3 regions of the Sedimentibacter sp. MB31-C6 genome follow, and region 1 is predicted to be linked to each of the others. Evidence: a T-box and tRNA genes for the amino acid it is inferred to sense, from the RefSeq annotation. Region 1 holds a T-box; the other regions hold tRNA genes.
What was found. The T-box of region 1 lies ahead of U8307_RS05240 (valine--tRNA ligase). A T-box ahead of a tRNA ligase gene usually reads a tRNA of that ligase, here a tRNA-Val.
Positions count from the first base shown of each region.

Region 2: it encodes a tRNA-Val, which carries the amino acid that the T-box ahead of U8307_RS05240 (valine--tRNA ligase) is inferred to sense. The anticodon was not compared.
Region 3: it encodes a tRNA-Val, which carries the amino acid that the T-box ahead of U8307_RS05240 (valine--tRNA ligase) is inferred to sense. The anticodon was not compared.

Region 1 is NZ_CP142396.1:1,075,187-1,082,477, forward strand. Features, by position in the region: gene U8307_RS05240 (valine--tRNA ligase) at 1-1,488, opposite strand, end outside; T-box leader at 1,544-1,748, opposite strand; cobalamin riboswitch at 1,843-2,033, shown strand; partial or broken gene U8307_RS05245 (ABC transporter substrate-binding protein) at 2,364-3,114, shown strand; gene U8307_RS05250 (FecCD family ABC transporter permease) at 3,120-4,142, shown strand; gene U8307_RS05255 (ABC transporter ATP-binding protein) at 4,144-4,953, shown strand; gene U8307_RS05260 (diphthine--ammonia ligase) at 4,970-5,626, shown strand; gene U8307_RS05265 (DUF421 domain-containing protein) at 5,713-6,420, opposite strand; gene epsC (serine O-acetyltransferase EpsC) at 6,605-7,162, opposite strand; gene cysK (cysteine synthase A) at 7,269-7,291, opposite strand, start outside.
Region 2 is NZ_CP142396.1:2,719,515-2,726,805, reverse strand. Features, by position in the region: rRNA gene U8307_RS13050 (23S ribosomal RNA) at 1-1,997, opposite strand, end outside; rRNA gene U8307_RS13045 (16S ribosomal RNA) at 2,416-4,212, opposite strand; tRNA gene U8307_RS13040 (tRNA-Phe) at 4,748-4,823, opposite strand; tRNA gene U8307_RS13035 (tRNA-Ile) at 4,830-4,903, opposite strand; tRNA gene U8307_RS13030 (tRNA-Ile) at 4,922-4,998, opposite strand; tRNA gene U8307_RS13025 (tRNA-Pro) at 5,010-5,086, opposite strand; tRNA gene U8307_RS13020 (tRNA-Ser) at 5,094-5,182, opposite strand; tRNA gene U8307_RS13015 (tRNA-Lys) at 5,190-5,265, opposite strand; tRNA gene U8307_RS13010 (tRNA-Lys) at 5,281-5,356, opposite strand; tRNA gene U8307_RS13005 (tRNA-Arg) at 5,370-5,446, opposite strand; tRNA gene U8307_RS13000 (tRNA-Thr) at 5,451-5,526, opposite strand; tRNA gene U8307_RS12995 (tRNA-Asp) at 5,530-5,606, opposite strand; tRNA gene U8307_RS12990 (tRNA-Val) at 5,685-5,760, opposite strand; tRNA gene U8307_RS12985 (tRNA-Glu) at 5,769-5,843, opposite strand; tRNA gene U8307_RS12980 (tRNA-Met) at 6,208-6,284, opposite strand; tRNA gene U8307_RS12975 (tRNA-Met) at 6,314-6,389, opposite strand; tRNA gene U8307_RS12970 (tRNA-Leu) at 6,395-6,482, opposite strand; tRNA gene U8307_RS12965 (tRNA-Asn) at 6,515-6,589, opposite strand; rRNA gene rrf (5S ribosomal RNA) at 6,628-6,744, opposite strand; rRNA gene U8307_RS12955 (23S ribosomal RNA) at 6,956-7,291, opposite strand, start outside.
Region 3 is NZ_CP142396.1:2,579,329-2,586,619, reverse strand. Features, by position in the region: gene U8307_RS12240 (dicarboxylate/amino acid:cation symporter) at 1-1,162, opposite strand, end outside; gene U8307_RS12235 (RsmE family RNA methyltransferase) at 1,344-2,081, opposite strand; gene prmA (50S ribosomal protein L11 methyltransferase) at 2,124-3,098, opposite strand; gene U8307_RS12225 (transposase) at 3,361-4,632, shown strand; tRNA gene U8307_RS12220 (tRNA-Arg) at 4,792-4,868, opposite strand; tRNA gene U8307_RS12215 (tRNA-Cys) at 4,877-4,950, opposite strand; tRNA gene U8307_RS12210 (tRNA-His) at 4,966-5,042, opposite strand; tRNA gene U8307_RS12205 (tRNA-Gly) at 5,061-5,134, opposite strand; tRNA gene U8307_RS12200 (tRNA-Gly) at 5,138-5,212, opposite strand; tRNA gene U8307_RS12195 (tRNA-Tyr) at 5,308-5,392, opposite strand; tRNA gene U8307_RS12190 (tRNA-Thr) at 5,396-5,471, opposite strand; tRNA gene U8307_RS12185 (tRNA-Asp) at 5,475-5,551, opposite strand; tRNA gene U8307_RS12180 (tRNA-Val) at 5,631-5,706, opposite strand; tRNA gene U8307_RS12175 (tRNA-Glu) at 5,715-5,789, opposite strand; tRNA gene U8307_RS12170 (tRNA-Met) at 5,804-5,879, opposite strand; tRNA gene U8307_RS12165 (tRNA-Asn) at 5,957-6,031, opposite strand; rRNA gene rrf (5S ribosomal RNA) at 6,042-6,158, opposite strand; rRNA gene U8307_RS12155 (23S ribosomal RNA) at 6,370-7,291, opposite strand, start outside.

The sequences.
Region 1 (7,291 bases):
TACAACCCAAAAGAAAATTATATCGTAACCCGTTACTAAAACATCTGTTGGATAAAAATATTTTAAATCTTCTGTTTCATTAGGCCAACCTAATGTTGAGAAAGGCCAAAGTCCCGAGCTAAACCAGGTATCAAGTACATCTTCGTCTTGTTTAATATTTGAACTATTACATTTAGAACATTTATCAGGAGCATCTTTTTGTACCATTACTTCACCACAATCCTGACAATAATAAGCTGGTATTCTATGCCCCCACCATAATTGTCTAGAAATACACCAATCTCTTATATTTTCAAGCCAATGTGTATATATTTTAGTAAAACGCTCTGGTACAAATTCAAGAGTTTTTTCTAAACCTGCTTTTATAGCTGGTTCAGCTAATGGTTTCATATCTACAAACCATTGATCCGATATGCGAGGCTCAATTATATTGTGACATCTATAACATGTTCCTACATTATGATCTGTATCTTCAATTTTTAAAATAAATTCATTTTCCTCTAATTCTTTTACAAAAGCTTTTCTACATTCAAAACGATCCATACCGTCATATTTACCTGATACATCATTCATAGTTCCATCTTCATTCATACAGCTAATCTGCTCTAAATTATGACGAAGCCCTATTTCAAAGTCGTTAGGATCATGAGAAGGAGTTATTTTTAATGCACCTGTACCCTTTGATATATCCGGATATTCATCTGCTATTATCGGTATTTCTCTGCCTACTAAAGGAACAATAACCTTTCTTCCAATTAAATCTTTATATCTCTCGTCATCAGGGTGAGCTGCAATAGCAACATCCCCAAATATAGTTTCTGGTCTTGTAGTTGCTACTACAAAATACTCATCTGGATTATCAACATATGGGTATTTTACATAATAGTATTTACCAGGGGTGTCTTCATGTTCAACCTCAGCATCAGATAATGTTGTATGACAGTCAGGACACCAATTTATTATTCTATTTCCTCTGTATATTAATTTTTTATCATATAATTTAATAAAAAATTCTTTTACTGCTTCATTACAACCGTCATCCATTGTAAATCTTTCCCTAGACCAGTCACATGAGTTTCCAAGTTTTTTTACTTGTTCAACGATTCTTCCACCGTATTCTTCTTTCCACTTCCATGCTCTATTAAGAAATTCTTCTCTTCCTATGTCTTCTTTTGTTTTACCTTCTTCTTTTTTTAGTCTTTCTACTACTTTAACTTCTGTTGCAATACTTGCATGATCTGAACCTGGTAACCACAAAGCTTCAAATCCTTCCATTCTCTTCCATCTAATTAATACATCCTGTAATGTTTGATCTAAAGCATGCCCCATGTGAAGTTGCCCAGTAATGTTTGGTGGAGGCATTACAATAGTAAATGGTTTCTTTTCAGGATTAACCTCTGCTTTAAAGCAGTTTTCTTTTATCCAAATATTATAAATTTTATCTTCAAATTCTTTTGGATTATACTTGCTTGGTATATTTGTTGTCATAATTTTCAATCCTTTCTTTTTAAAATAAGCAAAATAAAAGCGAGTGTTCTCATCTAATAAGGACGAGAAAACCCGCGGTACCACCTAATTTCCAATTTGGCTCTTAATTAATTTAACGGTAATCCGTTTAATCTTACTACTATTTCAGATTAAATGCTCAAAAGCTACCTTCAATATAAATTAACTTATGAAACCTTTCAGCCTATGGATTTCACTCTCTAGAAGTTTTTATATCTACTCCTCTTTATCATAGCAAACTATTATATTATAATTCATGATAATCAAATTTTATAACTTTGTCAATAGCTTTTTTCTATTGACAATAACTTAAAGCTGTACTATACTCTAATCAAATAAACATCTTTCGATATTGGTGCCCATAACTTTAATGGGATAATAGGGAATTAGGTTAAAATCCTAAACAGTCCTGCTGCCGTAATGAGAGAGCAGTTTTTATGGCTTTGCCAACCACTGGATTATCCGGGAAGGTTAAAAACTTGCTATGACCTCTAAGTCGGAAAACCTGCCAGTATCATTTGCGTAAATACTGCAAATGCTATGCTTTACAGAGATATAAGCGATAGTCTTTTATTATACCTATGGAATATTAACATCCAAAGTTATTTGTGGTTATTTGCGTTTCAATAAATTGAGACGTTTTTTTATTGCAATCTTTGTATTACAACTAAAGAAGATGTTTGACCTAAAATAATGGAGGAATAAAAATGAAAAAAATTATCTCAATAACTATTATAATTCTTATAATAGCCATGATTACAGGATGCTCATCTGAAAAACCTAAGGAAACAGTATTAACTATTGATCCTGCTGGAAATGAAATTACTATACCTGAAGAAATTAACTCAATAATATCTATGGCTCCATCTATTACAGAAGTTTTAGTTGAATTAGGTTTTGGTGATAAAATCATTGCTGTTGACAATTATTCTGTTAATATTCCTGGTTTACCTGACAATATCCCTAGTTTTGATATTATGACTCCTGATGCAGAGCAACTTACAGCACTGAACCCTGATATTATTTTCGCAACAGGAATGAGTAAAAGCGATGGAACTGATCCTTTTAAACCAATAAAGGATTTAGGAATTTCCATAGTTTATATACCTTCTAGTGATAGTATTGAAGCTATTTATGATGACATAATATTTATTGCCAAAACAATGCAAGTTTCTGATAAAGGAAATGAGCTTGTAGATGAAATGAAAGCTAAAATTAATGAAATTTCAAAAGAAATAACTGATAAAAAAAACAGTATATTTTGAAATAAATGGCAAGCCAAAATTGTATAGCTTTGGAAAAGGTGTGTTTTTAAATGAAATGATTGAATTAGTTGGTGCAACTAATGTATTAAACAATCAAGATGGTTGGATTGCCGTTTCAGATGAAGTTATTGTAGCATCAAATCCTGATATAATATTTACTAATGTAAATAACACAAAAAATGCAGTAGATGAAATTAAAGCCCGTCCTGGTTGGGAAAATATAAATGCTGTCAAAAATGATAATGTTTATTTCATTGATAAAAATTCTAGTTCCCATCCAAATCATAACATCATAAAAGCATTGGAACAGATAGCTGAAGCTATTTATCCTAACATATACTAATTGACATGAATACAAAATTAAAAATCATAATTTCATTACTACTCTGTGCAATAGTAATTATTTTTGGAATTGGTATAGGAAGTGTTTATATACCCCCTAAAGATATACTTAACATCATATTAAACAAGTTATTTTCTATACCACTATATTCTCATATTTCTGATGTTACAATTTCTATACTTTGGAATTTAAGATTGCCAAGAACATTATTAGCATTTATCGTTGGTGGAGCTCTAGCTGTTAGTGGAACTGTAATGCAGTCTGTTTTAAAAAACCCTTTAGCTTCTTCCTATACATTAGGAGTATCATCAGGAGCCTCTGTTGGAGCAGGTTTAGTAATAATTACTGGATTTAGCATTCCTATTTTAGGAATGTTTACACTACCTTTAGTTGGATTGTTATGTGGCTTACTAACTGTTTTTCTTGCGGTAAGTTTTGCATCTTCCATGGATAAAAACATGGAAAATAATACTATAATTTTAGTAGGTATGGTCTTTTCTTTGTTTATTAATGGTATACTCACACTAATAACTGCTCTTGCAAAAGACCATCTTGAACAGCTTACATTTTGGCAAATGGGTAGTTTTTCACTAAAGGAATGGTCTAGTGTATTAATTCTTTTTCCTATTGTTATAATAGGCATAATAATTTTAATGCATTATTCTAAAGAATTAGATATTATGACATTTGGAGAAGAACAGGCTCGAGCCATTGGTGTAGATATACAAAAAGTAAAATGGATATTACTAAGCCTATCTGCTGCCCTTACTGGAAGTTCTATTTCTTTTGTAGGTATTATTGGTTTTATTGACTTGATTGCTCCCCATGTAGTTCGAAAAATCTTTGGCTCATCTCATAAACTTGTAATACCAATGTCCATTGTTTTTGGAGGTGCTTTTATGATACTATGTGATTTAGTAGCTAGGACAATTATATCTCCATCAGAACTGCCAGTTGGTGCTATAACTGCCATAATTGGTGCACCATTTTTTGCCTATGTATACTTTTCAAGAAGAAGGAAGGTCTAATATGCTTACTTTAAATAATGTATATGCTGGTTATAAAGGAATTGATGTTTTAAAGAACATTTCTATGACTGTAAATAAAGGAGAAAACTTATGTATTCTCGGCCCTAATGGTTGTGGTAAAACAACACTTATAAAGGCAATAGCTGGATTAATTCCTATTAAAGGAAATGTTCAAATTGATGGGATAAATATTTCTAATATGAAGCGTTATGAAATTGCAAAAAAAATTGCAGTTATGAGTCAAATATCAACTATTTATTTTTCATACACAGTATTTGAAACTGTACTTTTAGGCCGCTATTTACACATGAAAGGAAAAATTTTTAAAGAACCTTCTGAAAAGGACAAGAAATATGTTTATGACTGTATAAAAGCTGTTGGAATGTATAAATTTCGAGATAGACAAATTACAACCCTCTCAGGAGGGCAACTACAAAGAGTATTTTTAGCTAGAACTTTAGCACAGGAACCTAACATAATATTATTAGATGAACCTACTAACCATTTAGATTTAAAATACCAAGCTGAATTAATCGATTATCTTAAAGAATGGTCAAAATCAGGAGAACACTCTGTAATCGGTATATTACACGACATTAATCTTGCTATGCGACTTGCAGACAATATATTGCTTTTAAAAAATGGAAAAATAACTGCACATGGGCCAACAGAAGATGTAATATCATCTAAAAATTTAAATGAAGTTTATGATATGGATGTTGTCGAGTTTATGTTGAACTCATTAAATAAATGGAAAAAATTCGATACTAATTCTTATTTACATAATACACAATTACGTAAAATAAAATAATAGGAGGAGATTATCATTGACAAATAAAAGGAAAAAATTCATTGCTTCATACAGTGGAGGTAAAGACAGTACCTTGGCTATTTATAGAGCTATATCACAAGGCTTGGAGCCTATAGAATTAATAACTACTTATAATACAGATATGAAAAGATCATGGTTTCATGGCATACCACAACCATTACTAAATAGAATCTCAAAAGAAATTGGTATACCAATTTCACTTATTCTTACATCAAGTGATAAATATAAAGAAAATTTTGAAACAAAACTTAAAAATGCCAAAACACAAGGTGTAGAAGTTTGCGTTTTTGGTGATATAGATTTAGAAGAACATTTAAAATGGTGTACTGATAGATGTAATATTGCTAAAATCGAAGCATATTTTCCATTATGGAATGAATCACGCAAAAAATTAGTATATGAATTCATCGACTCAGGGTTTAAAACAATTATTACGGTTGTTGATACCACACGTATGCCTGAATACTTTTTAGGTCAAATATTAACAAGACAGATTGCAGATGAAATAGAAAAATGTGGTGCAGATATATGTGGCGAAAATGGAGAATTTCATACATTTACATTTGATGGACCTTTATTTAATAATGCAGTTAAATTTAATACTGGAGAAATAATAAAAAATGACAAGTATTTAACCCTACCAATAAGCTAAAAAACAAACTAATATCCACCACCTACAGAGGTGGCGGACTATTTTTTATCTGGTTTATTAATTTTGTTCCTTTTTTATCTGGTTTATTAATTTTGTTCCTTTTTTATTTTAGATTTATCAACGGGCATTATAAATAAACTACCATTACTATCAATTTCAGCATAGGTTATATCTTTCAAATTTTTGTAGCCTTTCTTTTTTATTTCATTCTCTAACCATTTCACATCTAAATTAAATTCATCTAATGTTTTAGTATTCATTTTACCTTTGCTAATAACTTGAGTTGTAATATTTTTGTTTGCCTTTATAGAATTATTTGAGTCTTTTTTTATATAATTTTGATATTCTACCTTTTTTAAAATATTTAGCTCTCCACTATTTTCGAGAATTGCATAATCAACTTCTTCTATATTAAAAATATTAGACTTGCGTAACATCATATTTAATTCATCTATATTATATCTAGTTTTTACTAAGGCATCTTCAATTAACTTACCTTGCTTTATTAAAATAGTAGGTCTACCATCAGTAAGTTCTCTTAATTTAATGGATTTTAAAGTTATATATTCTAATAATACCGTAAGTACAGACCACAATATTATACTATAAGTGCCTTGCAAAATTTGCAAATTACTATCTGTTACTAGTGATGCAGCCATAGAACCAATGGTTATACCTGTTACATAGTTAAAAAATGTCAAATGACTTAATTGTTTTTTCCCCATTACTCTAGTCATAATTATTAAAACTAGATAAGATACTAAAGTCCTTAATGTAATTTCTATCCATGACAATATAATCACTCCTATAAAATGATTTAAATTTTTAAGCCTTAGTTAATTATTTATTATAGTATCTTATCTATTTTATATTTAATTATTCTAAGTTCTGTATATATTAAATCAAAATATATAAATTAGCCACTAAGAATTATTTTTGACTTTTAGTGGCTAATAATTTTCATACAATTTTAACTTATTATATTACATATTCCATTAAATTTATTATTCTTTTATCTTTTTTAACTTCTTTTCCTGGTATTCCTACTACTGTTGAATTTGGACTAGTATCTTTCAGAACAACTGCATTTGCACCAACCCTCGTTCCTGAAGCTATATAAATATTACCAAGTATCTTTGCTGAAGACCCTATTGTAACATTATCTCCTACTGTAGGATGCCTCTTTCCTTTTTCATTGCCTGTTCCTCCTAGTGTTGCACCATGGAACATTGTAACATTATCGCCAACTATAGCTGTTTCTCCAATAACAACACCCATTCCATGATCTATAAATAATCCCTTGCCTATTGTAGCTCCAGGATGTATTTCAATTCCTGTCCAAAACCTTCCTATATTGGAAATCAATCTAGCCATGAAAAATAAATTTTTATTATAAAACTTGTTTGATATCCTATAAGCTATAATAGCCTTTATATGAGGATATAAAAGAAATACTTCAAGCCTGTTTCTTGCTGCTGGATCTCTATCAAAAACAGAATCTATATCACTTATTATTGATTTAATAAATTTTATCAAATTATCATCCCTTTCTTTACATTTTGATTGCTTTTATAAACGTATTATGGATTATTCCTAATATTGCCCAATAAGACACGATATCTTCACTTCGAAATACTATTCATTAAATATAGCTTATAACTGACA
Region 2 (7,291 bases), 1.4 Mb from region 1:
AACAGTCGCTTGGGCCTGGTTTCTGTGGCCCTTCTGTGCTCTGTTTGTTCAAACTTCACACTGAAGGGCACCCCTTCTCCCGAAGTTACGGGGTCATTTTGCCTAGTTCCTTAACAATAGTTCTTCCGCTCATCTTTGGATTCTCTCCTTGCCTACCTGTGTCGGTTTACGGTACGGGCACCCTTATACTCGATAGAGGCTTTTCTTGACAGTGTGGACTCAGCTACTTCACTACTTATTTTCGCTCCCATTCGTATCTCAGAATTGATACTGCGGATTTGCCTACAATATCTTCCTACTTACTTAGACGCACTTTTCCATCTGTGCGCTAGCTTATCCTTCTGTGTCACCCCATTTCTCAAACGCATTTGGGTGGTACTGGAATTTCAACCAGTTGTCCATCGCCTACGCCTTTTGGCCTCGGCTTAGGTCCCGACTTACCCTGAGTGGACGAGCCTTCCTCAGGAATCCTTAGGCTTTCGATGGGTGAGATTCTCACTCACCTTTCGCTACTCATGCCAACATTCTCTCTTCTATACAGTCCATATCCTCTTTCGATGGAACTTCAACCCGTATAGAATGCTCCTCTACCGATGTCATAAATCTCTCCATGTTCTCAATATCAAGTTTATTTTAGCCCCGGTGTATGTTTTTCGAAATCTCTCGATTTTAATTTTATCTCCGGTAGTTTTTATTCGAAATCTCTCTTTTCCTTTTTATTAATATTTATAAAGGTTAGATTTCGAACTTAATTGTCCTGATTCTTTGTTTCATTGAACTCATGAAGAGATTTACGACATCCCACAACTTCGGTAATAGATTTTAGCCCCGGACATTTTCGGCGCAACACCACTTGACCAGTGAGCTATTACGCACTCTTTTAATGAATGGCTGCTTCTAAGCCAACATCCTGGTTGTCTGTGTAGTATTACATCCTTTTCCACTTAATCTATATTTTGGGACCTTAGTTGGTGATCTGGGCTCTTTCCCTTTCGACTACGAAACTTATCTCACGTAGTCTGACTCCCAAGCTTGTATCTATGGTATTCGGAGTTTGATAGGTTTTGGTAACGTATAACGCCCCTAGACCATTCAGTGCTCTACCCCCACGATACTATTTCTTGAGGCTAGCCCTAAAGCTATTTCGAGGAGAACCAGCTATCTCCGGGTTCGATTGGAATTTCACCGCTATCCACACGTCATCCCGTAGCTTTTAAACGCTAATGGGTTCGGTCCTCCACCAGATTTTACTCTAGCTTCAACCTGCACATGGATAGGTCACCCGGTTTCGGGTCTACAACATACAACTCTCGCCCTTTTCAGACTCGGTTTCCCTTCGGCTCCTAACCTCTCAGTTATTAACCTTGCTGCACATTGTAACTCGTTGGCCCGTTCTACAAAAAGTACGCGGTCACACTTTTGTGCTTCCACTGCTTATAGGCATAAGGTTTCAGGTTCTTTTTCACTCCCCTCCCGGGGTTCTTTTCACCTTTCCCTCACGGTACTATTCTCTATCGGTCACTAGGTAGTATTTAGCCTTGGGAGGTGGTCCTCCCTGCTTCCCACAGGATTTCTCGTGTCCCGTGGTACTCTGGATCATATCCTTGCTTCTAACAGTTTCGCTTACAAGCCTATCACTTTCTTTGGGTTAGCTTTCCAGCTATTTTCAGCTACCGTTATCCGTCTCTTTGATATGTCCGCAACCCCATACATTACTGTATGGTTTGGGCTCTTCCGCGTTCGCTCGCCGCTACTTACGGAATCATTATTTATTTTCTCTTCCTAAGGGTACTTAGATGTTTCAGTTCCCCTCGTTCCCCTCATACAGCTATGTATTTACTGTATGATACATAAGGTTTACCTTATGTGAGTTTCCTCATTCGGATATCTGCGTATCGTTGACTGCTTACGTCTCCTCGCAGCATTTCGTAGTTTGCCACGTCCTTCTTCGGCTCCTAGTGCCAAGGCATCCGCCTTACGCCCTTTATATCTTGACCATTCTAGTCATATATTATTTCTTCATAATATATTATATATTATACGGTACACATACAATGCGTCCCCTACATTTTTATTGTTAATTTTATTTTTCAGAATACTTGCGACGGTATTCTTACTTTTTATCAATTAATGTCGCGCAGTCTCATTCACCAAATTTTCTGCTCCTTACGTCGCAAAATTTGGGAATTCGTTGCGAATGGCCTACCATCAATTTTTTTCTCCCTGTCGGTCGAAAAAATTGGGTTAGGACATCTTCTCTTTTATTTTCCTATGCAATTTTCAAGGTTCATCCCTTTATGTCAACCTTTGTAGGTCTCGGTATGCATGCAATGCATACCCTACATTAGGGTTTACACCGTTCAAACTATTGTTTGAACGGCAATAAAACAGCATAAGTCCTTTAGTTCTCCTTAGAAAGGAGGTGATCCAGCCGCACCTTCCGATACGGCTACCTTGTTACGACTTCACCCCAGTCATTGATCCTACCTTCGGCGCCTGCCTCTTTACAGTTAGCTCAGCGACTTCGGGTATTACCAACTTCCATGGTGTGACGGGCGGTGTGTACAAGACCCGGGAACGCATTCACCGCGACGTTCTGATTCGCGATTACTAGCAACTCCAACTTCATGTAGGCGAGTTGCAGCCTACAATCCGAACTGGGATCGGTTTATGAGGATTTGCTCCAGATCACTCCTTCGCTTCCCTTTGTTCCGACCATTGTAGCACGTGTGTAGCCCAAGACATAAGGGGCATGATGATTTGACGTCATCCCCACCTTCCTCCGATTTATCATCGGCAGTCTCCTTAGAGTGCCCACCTTAAATGATGGCAACTAAGGATAAGGGTTGCGCTCGTTGCGGGACTTAACCCAACATCTCACGACACGAGCTGACGACAACCATGCACCACCTGTCACCCTTGCTCCCGAAGGAGAGGGCACATCTCTGTGCCGGTCAAGGGGATGTCAAGCCTTGGTAAGGTTCTTCGCGTTGCTTCGAATTAAACCACATGCTCCGCTGCTTGTGCGGGTCCCCGTCAATTCCTTTGAGTTTTAGTCTTGCGACCGTACTCCCCAGGCGGAGTGCTTATTGTGTTTACTTCGGCACTGAATATCGCTACCCAACACCTAGCACTCATCGTTTACAGCGTGGACTACCAGGGTATCTAATCCTGTTTGCTACCCACGCTTTCGTGACTCAGCGTCAGTTACAGTCCAGTAAGTCGCCTTCGCCACTGGTGTTCCTCCTAATATCTACGCATTTCACCGCTACACTAGGAATTCCACTTACCTCTCCTGCACTCAAGTCATACAGTTTCAAGTGCTTACTATAGTTAAGCCATAGCCTTTTACACCTGACATATATAACCGCCTACTCACCCTTTACGCCCAGTAAATCCGGACAACGCTCGCCCCCTACGTATTACCGCGGCTGCTGGCACGTAGTTAGCCGGGGCTTCCTCCTTGGCTACCGTCATTTTTTTCTTCACCAAGGACAGAGTTTTACGATCCGAAAACCTTCTTCACTCACGCGGCGTCGCTGCATCAGGGTTTCCCCCATTGTGCAATATTCCCCACTGCTGCCTCCCGTAGGAGTCTGGACCGTGTCTCAGTTCCAGTGTGGCCGTTCACCCTCTCAGGCCGGCTACTGATCGTCGCCTTGGTAAGCCGTTACCTTACCAACTAGCTAATCAGACGCGAACTCATCCTATACCACTAACGTTTTGACTTCTGAATCATGCGATTCTAAAGTGTTATATGGTTTTAATCCCGGTTTCCCGAGGCTATTCCTTTGTACAGGGTAGATTGTTCACGCGTTACTCACCCGTCCGCCACTAGATTTACATCTCCACCAAACACTAAATTTATTTTATCTTGGTGTGTTATCAAGCTTGTTTAAGCGTGAAGCACTCTTTTAGCTTCACTAACACTTAGTTTCTTTTCTACTTTTGTAGTAGGATATCTTTTTTACTGTGTTAGCAAGCTTAATAAAGCGTGAAGCACATTCAGTTCTTCACTCTTTATTCATACTTTATCAAGTTGATAAATCTTTGTTCTTGCTATTTGTGTTAGCAAGCTTAATAAAGCGTGAAGCACATTCGTGCTTGGGCTTCTTCGTTCAATGCTTGGTGGAAATGTAAATCTCGTTCGACTTGCATGTGTTAAGCACGCCGCCAGCGTTCGTCCTGAGCCAGGATCAAACTCTCGTTTAATATCTCCTGTCGCAGTTTCATTCACAAATTTATTTGCTCCTTGCGTCGCATAAATTTGGAATTCATTGCGGTTGACCTACTATCAATTTTCTTACTCCCTTTCGGTCGTGAAAAATTGGGTTAGGTCATACTCAAGATAACGCATAGCATTATCTATCTTTCATTACTTTTTACTTTGTTCAAATTTACTTTAAACTCATAGGTTTCTTATGCTGTTTTATTGTCAATGTTCGTCGCTTTCTTTGAGGAAAGCTTTACTAGTTTATCATGCTCACTGTTCATTGTCAAGCACTTTTTTTATTTATTTTACTGTCAATATTTTTGAGACAGCTTGAACATATTATCACAAAATTACGATATTGTCAACTACATTTTTTAACTATTTTTTATGTGGTATTTCTACACAATTTTGAATAGCTTAGATAGTCTATCACAATCATTTGCAATTGTCAATAACTTTTTAATGTCATTTTATTAATTCCATAATACATATTATACACTTAATCTCTCTTAATATGTATTATATTAAAAAAAATGGTGCCCAAACGCGGAATCGAACCACGGACACGAAGATTTTCAGTCTTCTGCTCTACCGACTGAGCTATCTGGGCATGCAGTGGGCCTTCAAGGATTCGAACCTTGGACCTACCGGTTATGAGCCGGGCGCTCTAACCAACTGAGCTAAAGGCCCTAGAAAATTAATTTCTAGTGGTGGGCTTAGATGGACTCGAACCATCGACCTCACGCTTATCAGGCGTGCGCTCTAACCACCTGAGCTATAAGCCCCTATTAAAATATGGTCGGGGCGGCAGGATTTGAACCCGCGGCCCTCTGGTCCCAAACCAGATGCGCTACCAAACTGCGCTACGCCCCGCTAAATATGGCGGAGAGGGTGGGATTCGAACCCACGCGGGCTTACACCCAAACGGTTTTCAAGACCGCCTCGTTATGACCACTTCGATACCTCTCCATTATATTGGTGATCCATCGGCGATTCGAACGCCGGACACCTTGATTAAAAGTCAAGTGCTCTGCCTGCTGAGCTAATGGATCATATACACTCTCTTCTGGTGACCCATCAGGGACTCGAACCCTGGACACCCTGATTAAGAGTCAGGTGCTCTACCAGCTGAGCTAATGAGTCGTTGCAATAATTATGGTGCACCCAGGAGGATTCGAACCCCCGGCACACGGATTAGAAGTCCGTTGCTCTATCCGACTGAGCTATGAGTGCATCTTGGAGCTGGTGGGAGGACTTGAACCCCTAACCTACTGATTACAAGTCAGTTGCTCTACCAATTGAGCTACACCAGCATGTGGCGACCTGGAAGGGGCTCGAACCCTCGACCTCCAGCGTGACAGGCTGGCATTCTAACCAACTGAACTACCAGGCCGCAATTATTTTAGATTGGGGACATTCCTCAGGCTACAAAGACTATCTTTATATTAGAGGTGGTACCCTTTCTTCTATATGGTGGGAACAATAGGGCTCGAACCTATGACCCCCTGCTTGTAAGGCAGATGCTCTCCCAACTGAGCTATGCTCCCACATATAATGGTGACCCTACCGGGATTCGAACCCGGGTTACCGCCGTGAAAGGGCGATGTCTTAACCGCTTGACCATAGGGCCTTAATCTCGCAGTCTCATTCACCATTTTCTTTGCTCCTTACGTCGCAGAAATTGGGAATTCGTTGCGAATGACCTACCAACAATTTCTTTCTCCCTTACGGTCGAATAAATTGGGTTAGGGCATCTTGCAGTCTCATTCACCATTTTCTTTGCTCCTTACGTCGCAGAAATTGGGAATTCGTTGCGAATGACCTACCAACAATTTCTTTCTCCCTTGCGGTCGAATAAATTGGGTTAGGGCATCTTGCAGTCTCATTCACCATTTTCTTTGCTCCTTATGTCGCAGAAATTGGGAATTCGGTGCGAATGACCTACCAACAATTTCTTTCTCCCTTACGGTCGAATAAATTGGGTTAGGGCATCTTGGTAGCGGCGAACGGATTTGAACCGCTGACACTGCGGGTATGAACCGCATGCTCTAGCCAACTGAGCTACGCCGCCATGTTTTTTTGCAGTGTAAACCGCATATTTGGTAGCGGGAGCTGGACTTGAACCAACGGCCTCCGGGTTATGAGCCCGACGAGCTACCAACTGCTCTATCCCGCGATAAATGGTGCCGAAGACCGGACTCGAACCGGTACGATTTTGTGGATCGCAGGATTTTAAGTCCTGTGCGTCTGCCAATTCCGCCACTTCGGCATAATTTAGAAATATTATTTACATCTTGTTTATGGCTCCGAGGGTGGGGCTCGAACCCACGACCTACCGGTTAACAGCCGGTTGCTCCACCATTGAGCTACCTCGGAACAAGCGCTGTCTCATTCACCAATTTTTCTATGAATGAACCTGGCGACGTCCTACTTTCCCAGGCAGTTACCCACCAAGTATCATCAGCGCTGAAGAGCTTAACTTCCGTGTTCGAGATGGGAACGGGTGTGTCCTCTTCGCTATTGTCACCAGATTCATTTATAGGTTTTGAACCGACTTTTTAATAAGCCATGCCCTAACAACAAGCGCAGTCTCATTCACCAATTTCTCTGCTCCTTACGTCGCATAAATTGGGAATTCGTTGCGGTTGACCTACCAACCATTTTTACAGAAAAACCATCTGAAAAATGGGGTTAGGGCATACAAAATTACATAGGAAAACATGATTCGACATTATTTATATTAAGGTCAAGACCTCGACCTATTAGTATTACTCAGCTTAATACATTGCTGCACTTTCACCTGTAACCTATCTACCTGTTAGTCTATCAGGGGTCTTACTTACTTGCGTAATGAGAAATCTTATCTTAGGGTCTGTTTCGCGCTTAGATGCCTTCAGCGCTTATCTTTTCCAGACTTAGCTACTCAGCCATGCTCCTGGCGGAACAACTGATACACCAGCGGTCTGTCCATTCCGGTCCTCTCGTACTAGGAACAGCTCCCTTCAAATTTCTTACGCCCACGACGGATAGGGACCGAACTGTCTCACGACGTTCTGAACCCAGCTCGCGTGCCTCTTT
Region 3 (7,291 bases), 1.5 Mb from region 1:
ATGATGCATCTCCTGTAACATTAACACTAGTTCTTGCCATATCAAGTATTCTGTCAACTCCAGCTATTAGAGCTATACCTTCCATTGGTAAACCTACAGATTGCAAAACCATACCTAACATAATCATGCCGGCTCCTGGAACACCAGCCGTACCTATTGAAGCCAACGTTGCTGTTAAAATAACAGTAAGTTGAGCTCCTAAAGATAAATCCAAGCCATATACTTGAGCGATAAATATTGCGCAGATACCTTGATATATAGCTGTTCCATCCATGTTTATAGTAGCTCCTAGTGGTAAAACAAAACTACTTATTGATTTTGGTACACCTAAATTTTCTTCTGAACGTTTCATTGTTATTGGAAGTGTACCAGCACTACTTGCTGTAGTAAATGAAAAAATCGTTGCTGGTGCTATCCCTTTAAAAAATTTAAGTGGACTCTCTTTAGCAAAAATTTTAATTGTTGATGAATAAGTTACCGTAGCATGTAGTATACAACCTGCATATACAACTAATATTAATTTTAATAATGGAAGTAATACAGAAGGTCCGTTTTCAGCAACAACAGGAGTAATAAGAGCAAAAACACCTATCGGAGCAAACTTCATTATTGCACCAATTATCTTATACATAACTTCAGCAAAAGAATCAAAGAAGTTAAAAAGAATTTTTCCCTTTTCTCCAATGCTTACTATACCTATTCCTATAATAATTGCAAATGCTATAATCTGCAACATGTTGCCATCAACTAATGCCTTTAGAGGATTAGATGGTATAATATTCAAAAGAGTTTCTATTACATTTGGTGCTTCATTTATTTCTACTGAAGCATCTACTGGAATACTAAATCCACCACCTACATTTGTTATGTTAGCTAATATAAGTCCTATTGTTACTGCAAAAGCAGTTGTCAACATGTAGTATGCTACCGTTTTCCCGCCAATTCTACCTAACTTTCTAACGTCATCTAAACTACAAGTTCCTACTACTAATGATGAAAATACTAAAGGTACGATTACTAATTTAATAAGATTTAAAAATAAAGTTCCGAAAGGTTTAATAAAACTATTAGCTATATTTGGTGAAGATTGCAACATAAGACCTACCAAAATACCTAATGCTAAACCTATAAAAATTTTAGTTGTTAATTGTAGCTTTTTCATATTTCCTCCTTTTTATTTATTTTATTCTTTATATTATAACTTATTTATCTCGATTTGTCTCTATTAAGTTATCTGCTAAATGTATATTAATTCTATGAAATGTAAACTTTTCGTCACTTCAAGACATATTATGAGTTAAAAATAAGAACTATTACTTAATTTTTATTAATTAATTTGAAAATTATATCATTTCGTTACATTCATATAAAACAACAGCAGAAGTAACTACTCCAGCAGTTTCAGTTCTTAATATTCTCTTACCAAGAGTTACTACTTGACCCCCTATCTCTTCTAACATTTCAATCTCTTTGATATCAAAACCACCCTCTGGTCCTATTACTATATAGTAATTATTTTTTTGCTCTTTTAATACATTGCTAAGTGTCTTCCCATTTTCAAGTTCATATGGTACGATAATTTGAGAATTTTCATTTTTTATACTTTTAACAAAATCTTTTAATGTAACAATATTTTCAACCTGAGGTACAATATTTCTTTTACTTTGTTTTGCAGATTCTTTTGCAATTTTTCTCCAACGTTCTAGTTTTTTTAATTCTCTGTCTTTATCATTTATTTTAACAACTGTTCTCTCAGTTATTAAAGGTATAAATCTCTTTACACCTAACTCAACATTTTGTTGAATAATAGTTTCCATTTTAGTTTGTTTCGGAATTCCTTGACATAAAGTTATATTTACATTTGTTTCATTATTAGTTTCTACTTTTTCCTTTAAAAAACAAATTACCTCATCGTTACTAATATTTATAATTTCAGCTCTATATTCATGACTTTCAGTAATAACAGATATTATATCTCCTAATTGAGCACGTAATATAGTCTTTAAATGTCTAGCATCTCCACTTATTACTTTAACTTTATTATCTTCTATATTGCTTTCTGCACAAAAATATCTAAACATTAAAATCCCCTTCTAACAATTAATTACAAACCTATCTATTATTTATTTCTTTATAGCCGTTACAGAAACCCATTCTTCACTTTCGTTTATTTCTAAAACTTCAAATCCAAGTCCTTCAAAATTATCTATAATATCCTGTAAATATTCCTTGATTATTCCAGAAGCTATTACTAATCCACCCTTTTTTAAAAACTTAGGAAACGTCCAACTCATTCCCATTATTATTTGAGCTATAATATTTACTGCTATCATGTCAAACTTATTTTCACCTATTGCATCCTGTAAGTCTTCATCAACAGTAATGTCACCACATAAAACTCTAAATTTTTCTTCATAAATATTATTTAATGCTGCATTTTCTTTTGCTATTCGAATTGCATTTTCATCAATGTCAACTCCAACACAACTATTAGCTCCTAGCAATATGCTTGCAATAGACAATATACCACTTCCACAGCCCATATCTAAAACATCCATACTTTCTTTAAGATGTTTTACAATTTGTTCAATACATAGGCGAGTTGTATGATGTTGTCCTGTACCAAAACTCATTCCTGGATCAATTTCTAAAACTATTTTCCCCTCAATTGATTCCTTATAATCTTCCCACGTTGGCTTTATAATTATTTTATTTGAAACAATAAAAGGCTTAAAATACTGCTTCCAGTTATTAGCCCAATCTTCATCATTTAAAACTCGTAATTCAATATCAAGCCTTCCTAAATTTAAATCTATCTTATCATTTTTTATATTTTCTATAATATTATTAATTTTCTTAAGCTGCTGTTGTCCTTGACTATTTTCTGCCACATATACTTTAATGCAACTTTCTATATCCTGCAACTTAGCCAAATCTTCATCATAATAATCCCAGTTTAATGTATCGTTATGTAAAAAATCTTGAAAAACGCTAGGATCTTCAATTATCGCATCATTTATCCCTAAATTTATAAGTGCACCATTAATCATTTCTATTCCATTTGTCGTAGTATATATTGAAACTTCTATCCAATTCATAATTCCTCCACTATTTTAATTACAACTATATTATAAACTTAACCCTCAATATTATCAAGACTAAAAGCTTTTAAGTTTCCCCATTTTTTCAAGACCATGATTAAAATAAAAGAATGAAAATAATATTAGTTATCCACAATTTAAGAAAAAAAATAAAATGTTAAACACAGATTTGTTGATTTTACAATAAAAAATGCAAAAATGCTCACCTATATGTTATAATTAATGTGCAACCAAAAACTAAACAAAGGAGCATTCTTGCATGATTAATTATAACAGATTAGCTTATGAATTAAAACGGGATATTTCAAATTTTTCAAATAAAATTTCTACTGGTTTAAAACGTCCTAAAATAAAGTTCTTAACACAGATGATTTACGGTTTACTCGAAGGAAATAAAACTCATTTAAGTGAAATTGCACGTTCTTTAAAAGAATCTATAACTCTTAAAAAAACTATTGAACGTTTGTCAAGAAATCTTCATGATTTTGATGATGGTGATCAGGTTATGGAAAATTATGTTGATATAGTTAAACAAAATATTAAAGATGATTATTCTGTAATTGTCGTTGATAATTCAGACATAGCAAAACCATGCAGTAAAAAGTTAGAAGCTTTAGCTGACGTACGTGACGGTAGTACCGGTAAAATAGTAAAGGGGTACCAAACAATCGAAGCTGCTGTATTAACTTCTAATAGAAAAATGCCTCTTCCCGTTTATGAAAAAGTATTTTCAGCAGAAGAAAAGGGATTTATCAGTGAAACTCATGAAAATATTAAATGTTTAAAGTCACTTAGCGAAAATTTTGGAAACAAATGCATAAGGACATTAGATAGAGGCTTTGATGCAAATGAATATTTTAGATATTTTATTAAGAATAAAGAACGTTTTGTAATACGTATAAAAATGAATCGTAATGTTATCTATAATGATAAAACTCAAAATGTTCTTGATGTAGTTAGTAAGTATAAAGGTAATTATTGTTTAAAATTCAAGGGAAAAAATAAAAAAAATATTGACTGTAAAATTAGTTATATCCCTGTTAGTTTATGCGAATTTCCAAAACAAGAATTAACCTTAATAGTAGTTTACGGTTTTGGACAGATTCCTATGATGTTACTTACAAATTTAAAATCATCTGAAAAGAAAAAGATATCGCTTATAGTAACTAAAGTGTATTTAACGAGATGGCGTATTGAAGAATATTTTAAGTTCAAAAAACAGCAGTTTGATTTTGAAGATATTAGAGTTTGGTCTTTAAAATCTATACGTAATTTTAATCTATTTGCAACTATTACTGTTGGGTACATTGGTATAATGACATCTGAAAAAGCTGATAGTATATTTTTTAAAGAACTTAAGGAATGTTCAAAGAGAATTTATGACATTCCTAAGTTTATTTACTATGCCATTGGCTATGCTATAGAAAGTATTTTAGTTAAAACTAAAGTTGGAATTCAAAGCTTTATACCTAAAAACATTAAATCACAACAATTTGATATCTTCAACTACTTTAAATTAGTGGCTTCATAAGTTTTTAAAAATTGAAAATGGGGAAACTTAAATAAAAGCTAATCTACTAAACACTTGTGTACAATACTATTGTATCACTAGTATTATACAATATCTTTAACAAATAAAAATAAGTACTTAACTTTTAAAGTAAGTACTAATCTCTTTTTCATTTGCTATTGGTGCACCGTGAGGGATTCGAACCCACGACCTTTCGGTTCGTAGCCGAACACTCTATCCAACTGAGCTAACGGTGCAAGTTTTTTGGAGGCGCCATCCAGATTTGAACTGGAGATCAGGGTGTTGCAGACCCATGCCTTACCACTTGGCTATAGCGCCTCGATTTTAGATTAATGGGGTGAATAGTGGGATTCGAACCCACGACCTCCAGAGCCACAATCTGGCGCCCTAACCGACTAGGCCATATCCACCATAATAATAATTATCATTGGAGCGGGTGAAGGGGATCGAACCCTCGCAACCAGCTTGGAAGGCTGGGGCTCTACCACTGAGCTACACCCGCATATGGAGCGGAAAACGAGATTCGAACTCGCGACCCTCGCCTTGGCAAGGCGATGCTCTACCACTGAGCCATTTCCGCATATACAACTACGTATTAATTTTAGCAATAATTGTAATTGACCTACCATCAATTTCTTCTTCCTTTCGGTAGAAGAAATTGGGCTAGGCCATATCTGGTGGAAGAGATTGGATTCGAACCAATGAAGGCAGTGCCAACGGATTTACAGTCCGTCCCCTTTAGCCTCTCGGGAACTCTTCCATATGGAGCTGGTGGGAGGACTTGAACCCCTAACCTACTGATTACAAGTCAGTTGCTCTACCAATTGAGCTACACCAGCATGTGGCGACCTGGAAGGGGCTCGAACCCTCGACCTCCAGCGTGACAGGCTGGCATTCTAACCAACTGAACTACCAGGCCACAATTATTTTAGATTGGGGACATTCCTCAGGCTACAAAGACTATCTTTATATTAGAGGTGTGTACCCTTTCTTCTATATGGTGGGAACAATAGGGCTCGAACCTATGACCCCCTGCTTGTAAGGCAGATGCTCTCCCAACTGAGCTATGCTCCCATATATAATGGTGACCCTACCGGGATTCGAACCCGGGTTACCGCCGTGAAAGGGCGATGTCTTAACCGCTTGACCATAGGGCCTTAAAATTATGTTATGGTAGCGGGAGCTGGATTCGAACCAACGACCTCCGGGTTATGAGCCCGACGAGCTACCAACTGCTCTATCCCGCGACGATAATTAATGCCAAACACTTATGCAAATGGCCCTATTATCAAAATAATTTAAAATTATTTAATAAACACATATTTGGCTCCGAGGGTGGGGCTCGAACCCACGACCTACCGGTTAACAGCCGGTTGCTCCACCATTGAGCTACCTCGGAACAACCTCGAACCCGGCGACGTCCTACTTTCCCAGGCAGTTACCCACCAAGTATCATCAGCGCTGAAGAGCTTAACTTCCGTGTTCGAGATGGGAACGGGTGTGTCCTCTTCGCTATTGTCACCAGATTCATTTATAGGTTTTGAACCGACTTTTTAATAAGCCATGCCCTAACAACAAGCGCAGTCTCATTCAGCAATTTCTCTGCTCCTTACGTCGCATAAATTGGGAATTCGTTGCGGTTGACCTACCAACCATTTTTACAGAAAAACCATCTGAAAAATGGGGTTAGGGCATACAAAATTACATAGGAAAACATGATTCGACATTATTTATATTAAGGTCAAGACCTCGACCTATTAGTATTACTCAGCTTAATACATTGCTGCACTTTCACCTGTAACCTATCTACCTGTTAGTCTATCAGGGGTCTTACTTACTTGCGTAATGAGAAATCTTATCTTAGGGTCTGTTTCGCGCTTAGATGCCTTCAGCGCTTATCTTTTCCAGACTTAGCTACTCAGCCATGCTCCTGGCGGAACAACTGATACACCAGCGGTCTGTCCATTCCGGTCCTCTCGTACTAGGAACAGCTCCCTTCAAATTTCTTACGCCCACGACGGATAGGGACCGAACTGTCTCACGACGTTCTGAACCCAGCTCGCGTGCCTCTTTAATGGGCGAACAGCCCAACCCTTGGGACCTGCTTCAGCCCCAGGATGAGACGAGCCGACATCGAGGTGCCAAACCTCCCCGTCGATGTGGACTCTTGGGGGAGATAAGCCTGTTATCCCCAGGGTAGCTTTTATCCGTTAAGCGATGGCCTTTCCACTCGGTGCCACCGGATCACTAAGTCCAACTTTCGTTCCTGCTCGATATGTCTATCTCGCAGTCAAGCTCCCTTCTGCCTTTACACTCTTCGCACGATTTCCGACCGTGCTGAGGGAACCTTTGAGCGCCTCCGTTACTCTTTCGGAGGCGACCGCCCCAGTCAAACTGCCCAACTGACAGTGTCCATATACCGGCTCACGGTATCATGTTAGAAATTCAGTAACAATAGAGTGGTATCCCAACGTTGACTCCACGAACACTGGCGTGCTCGTTTCCTAGTCTCCCACCTATCCTGTACAATTGCTACCGAATTCCAATGTCAGCCTGCAGTAAAGCTCCATGGGGTCTTTCCGTCCTGTCGCGGGTAACTCGCATCTTCACGAGTACTACAATTTCACCGGATCTATTGTTGAGACAGTGCCCAAATCGT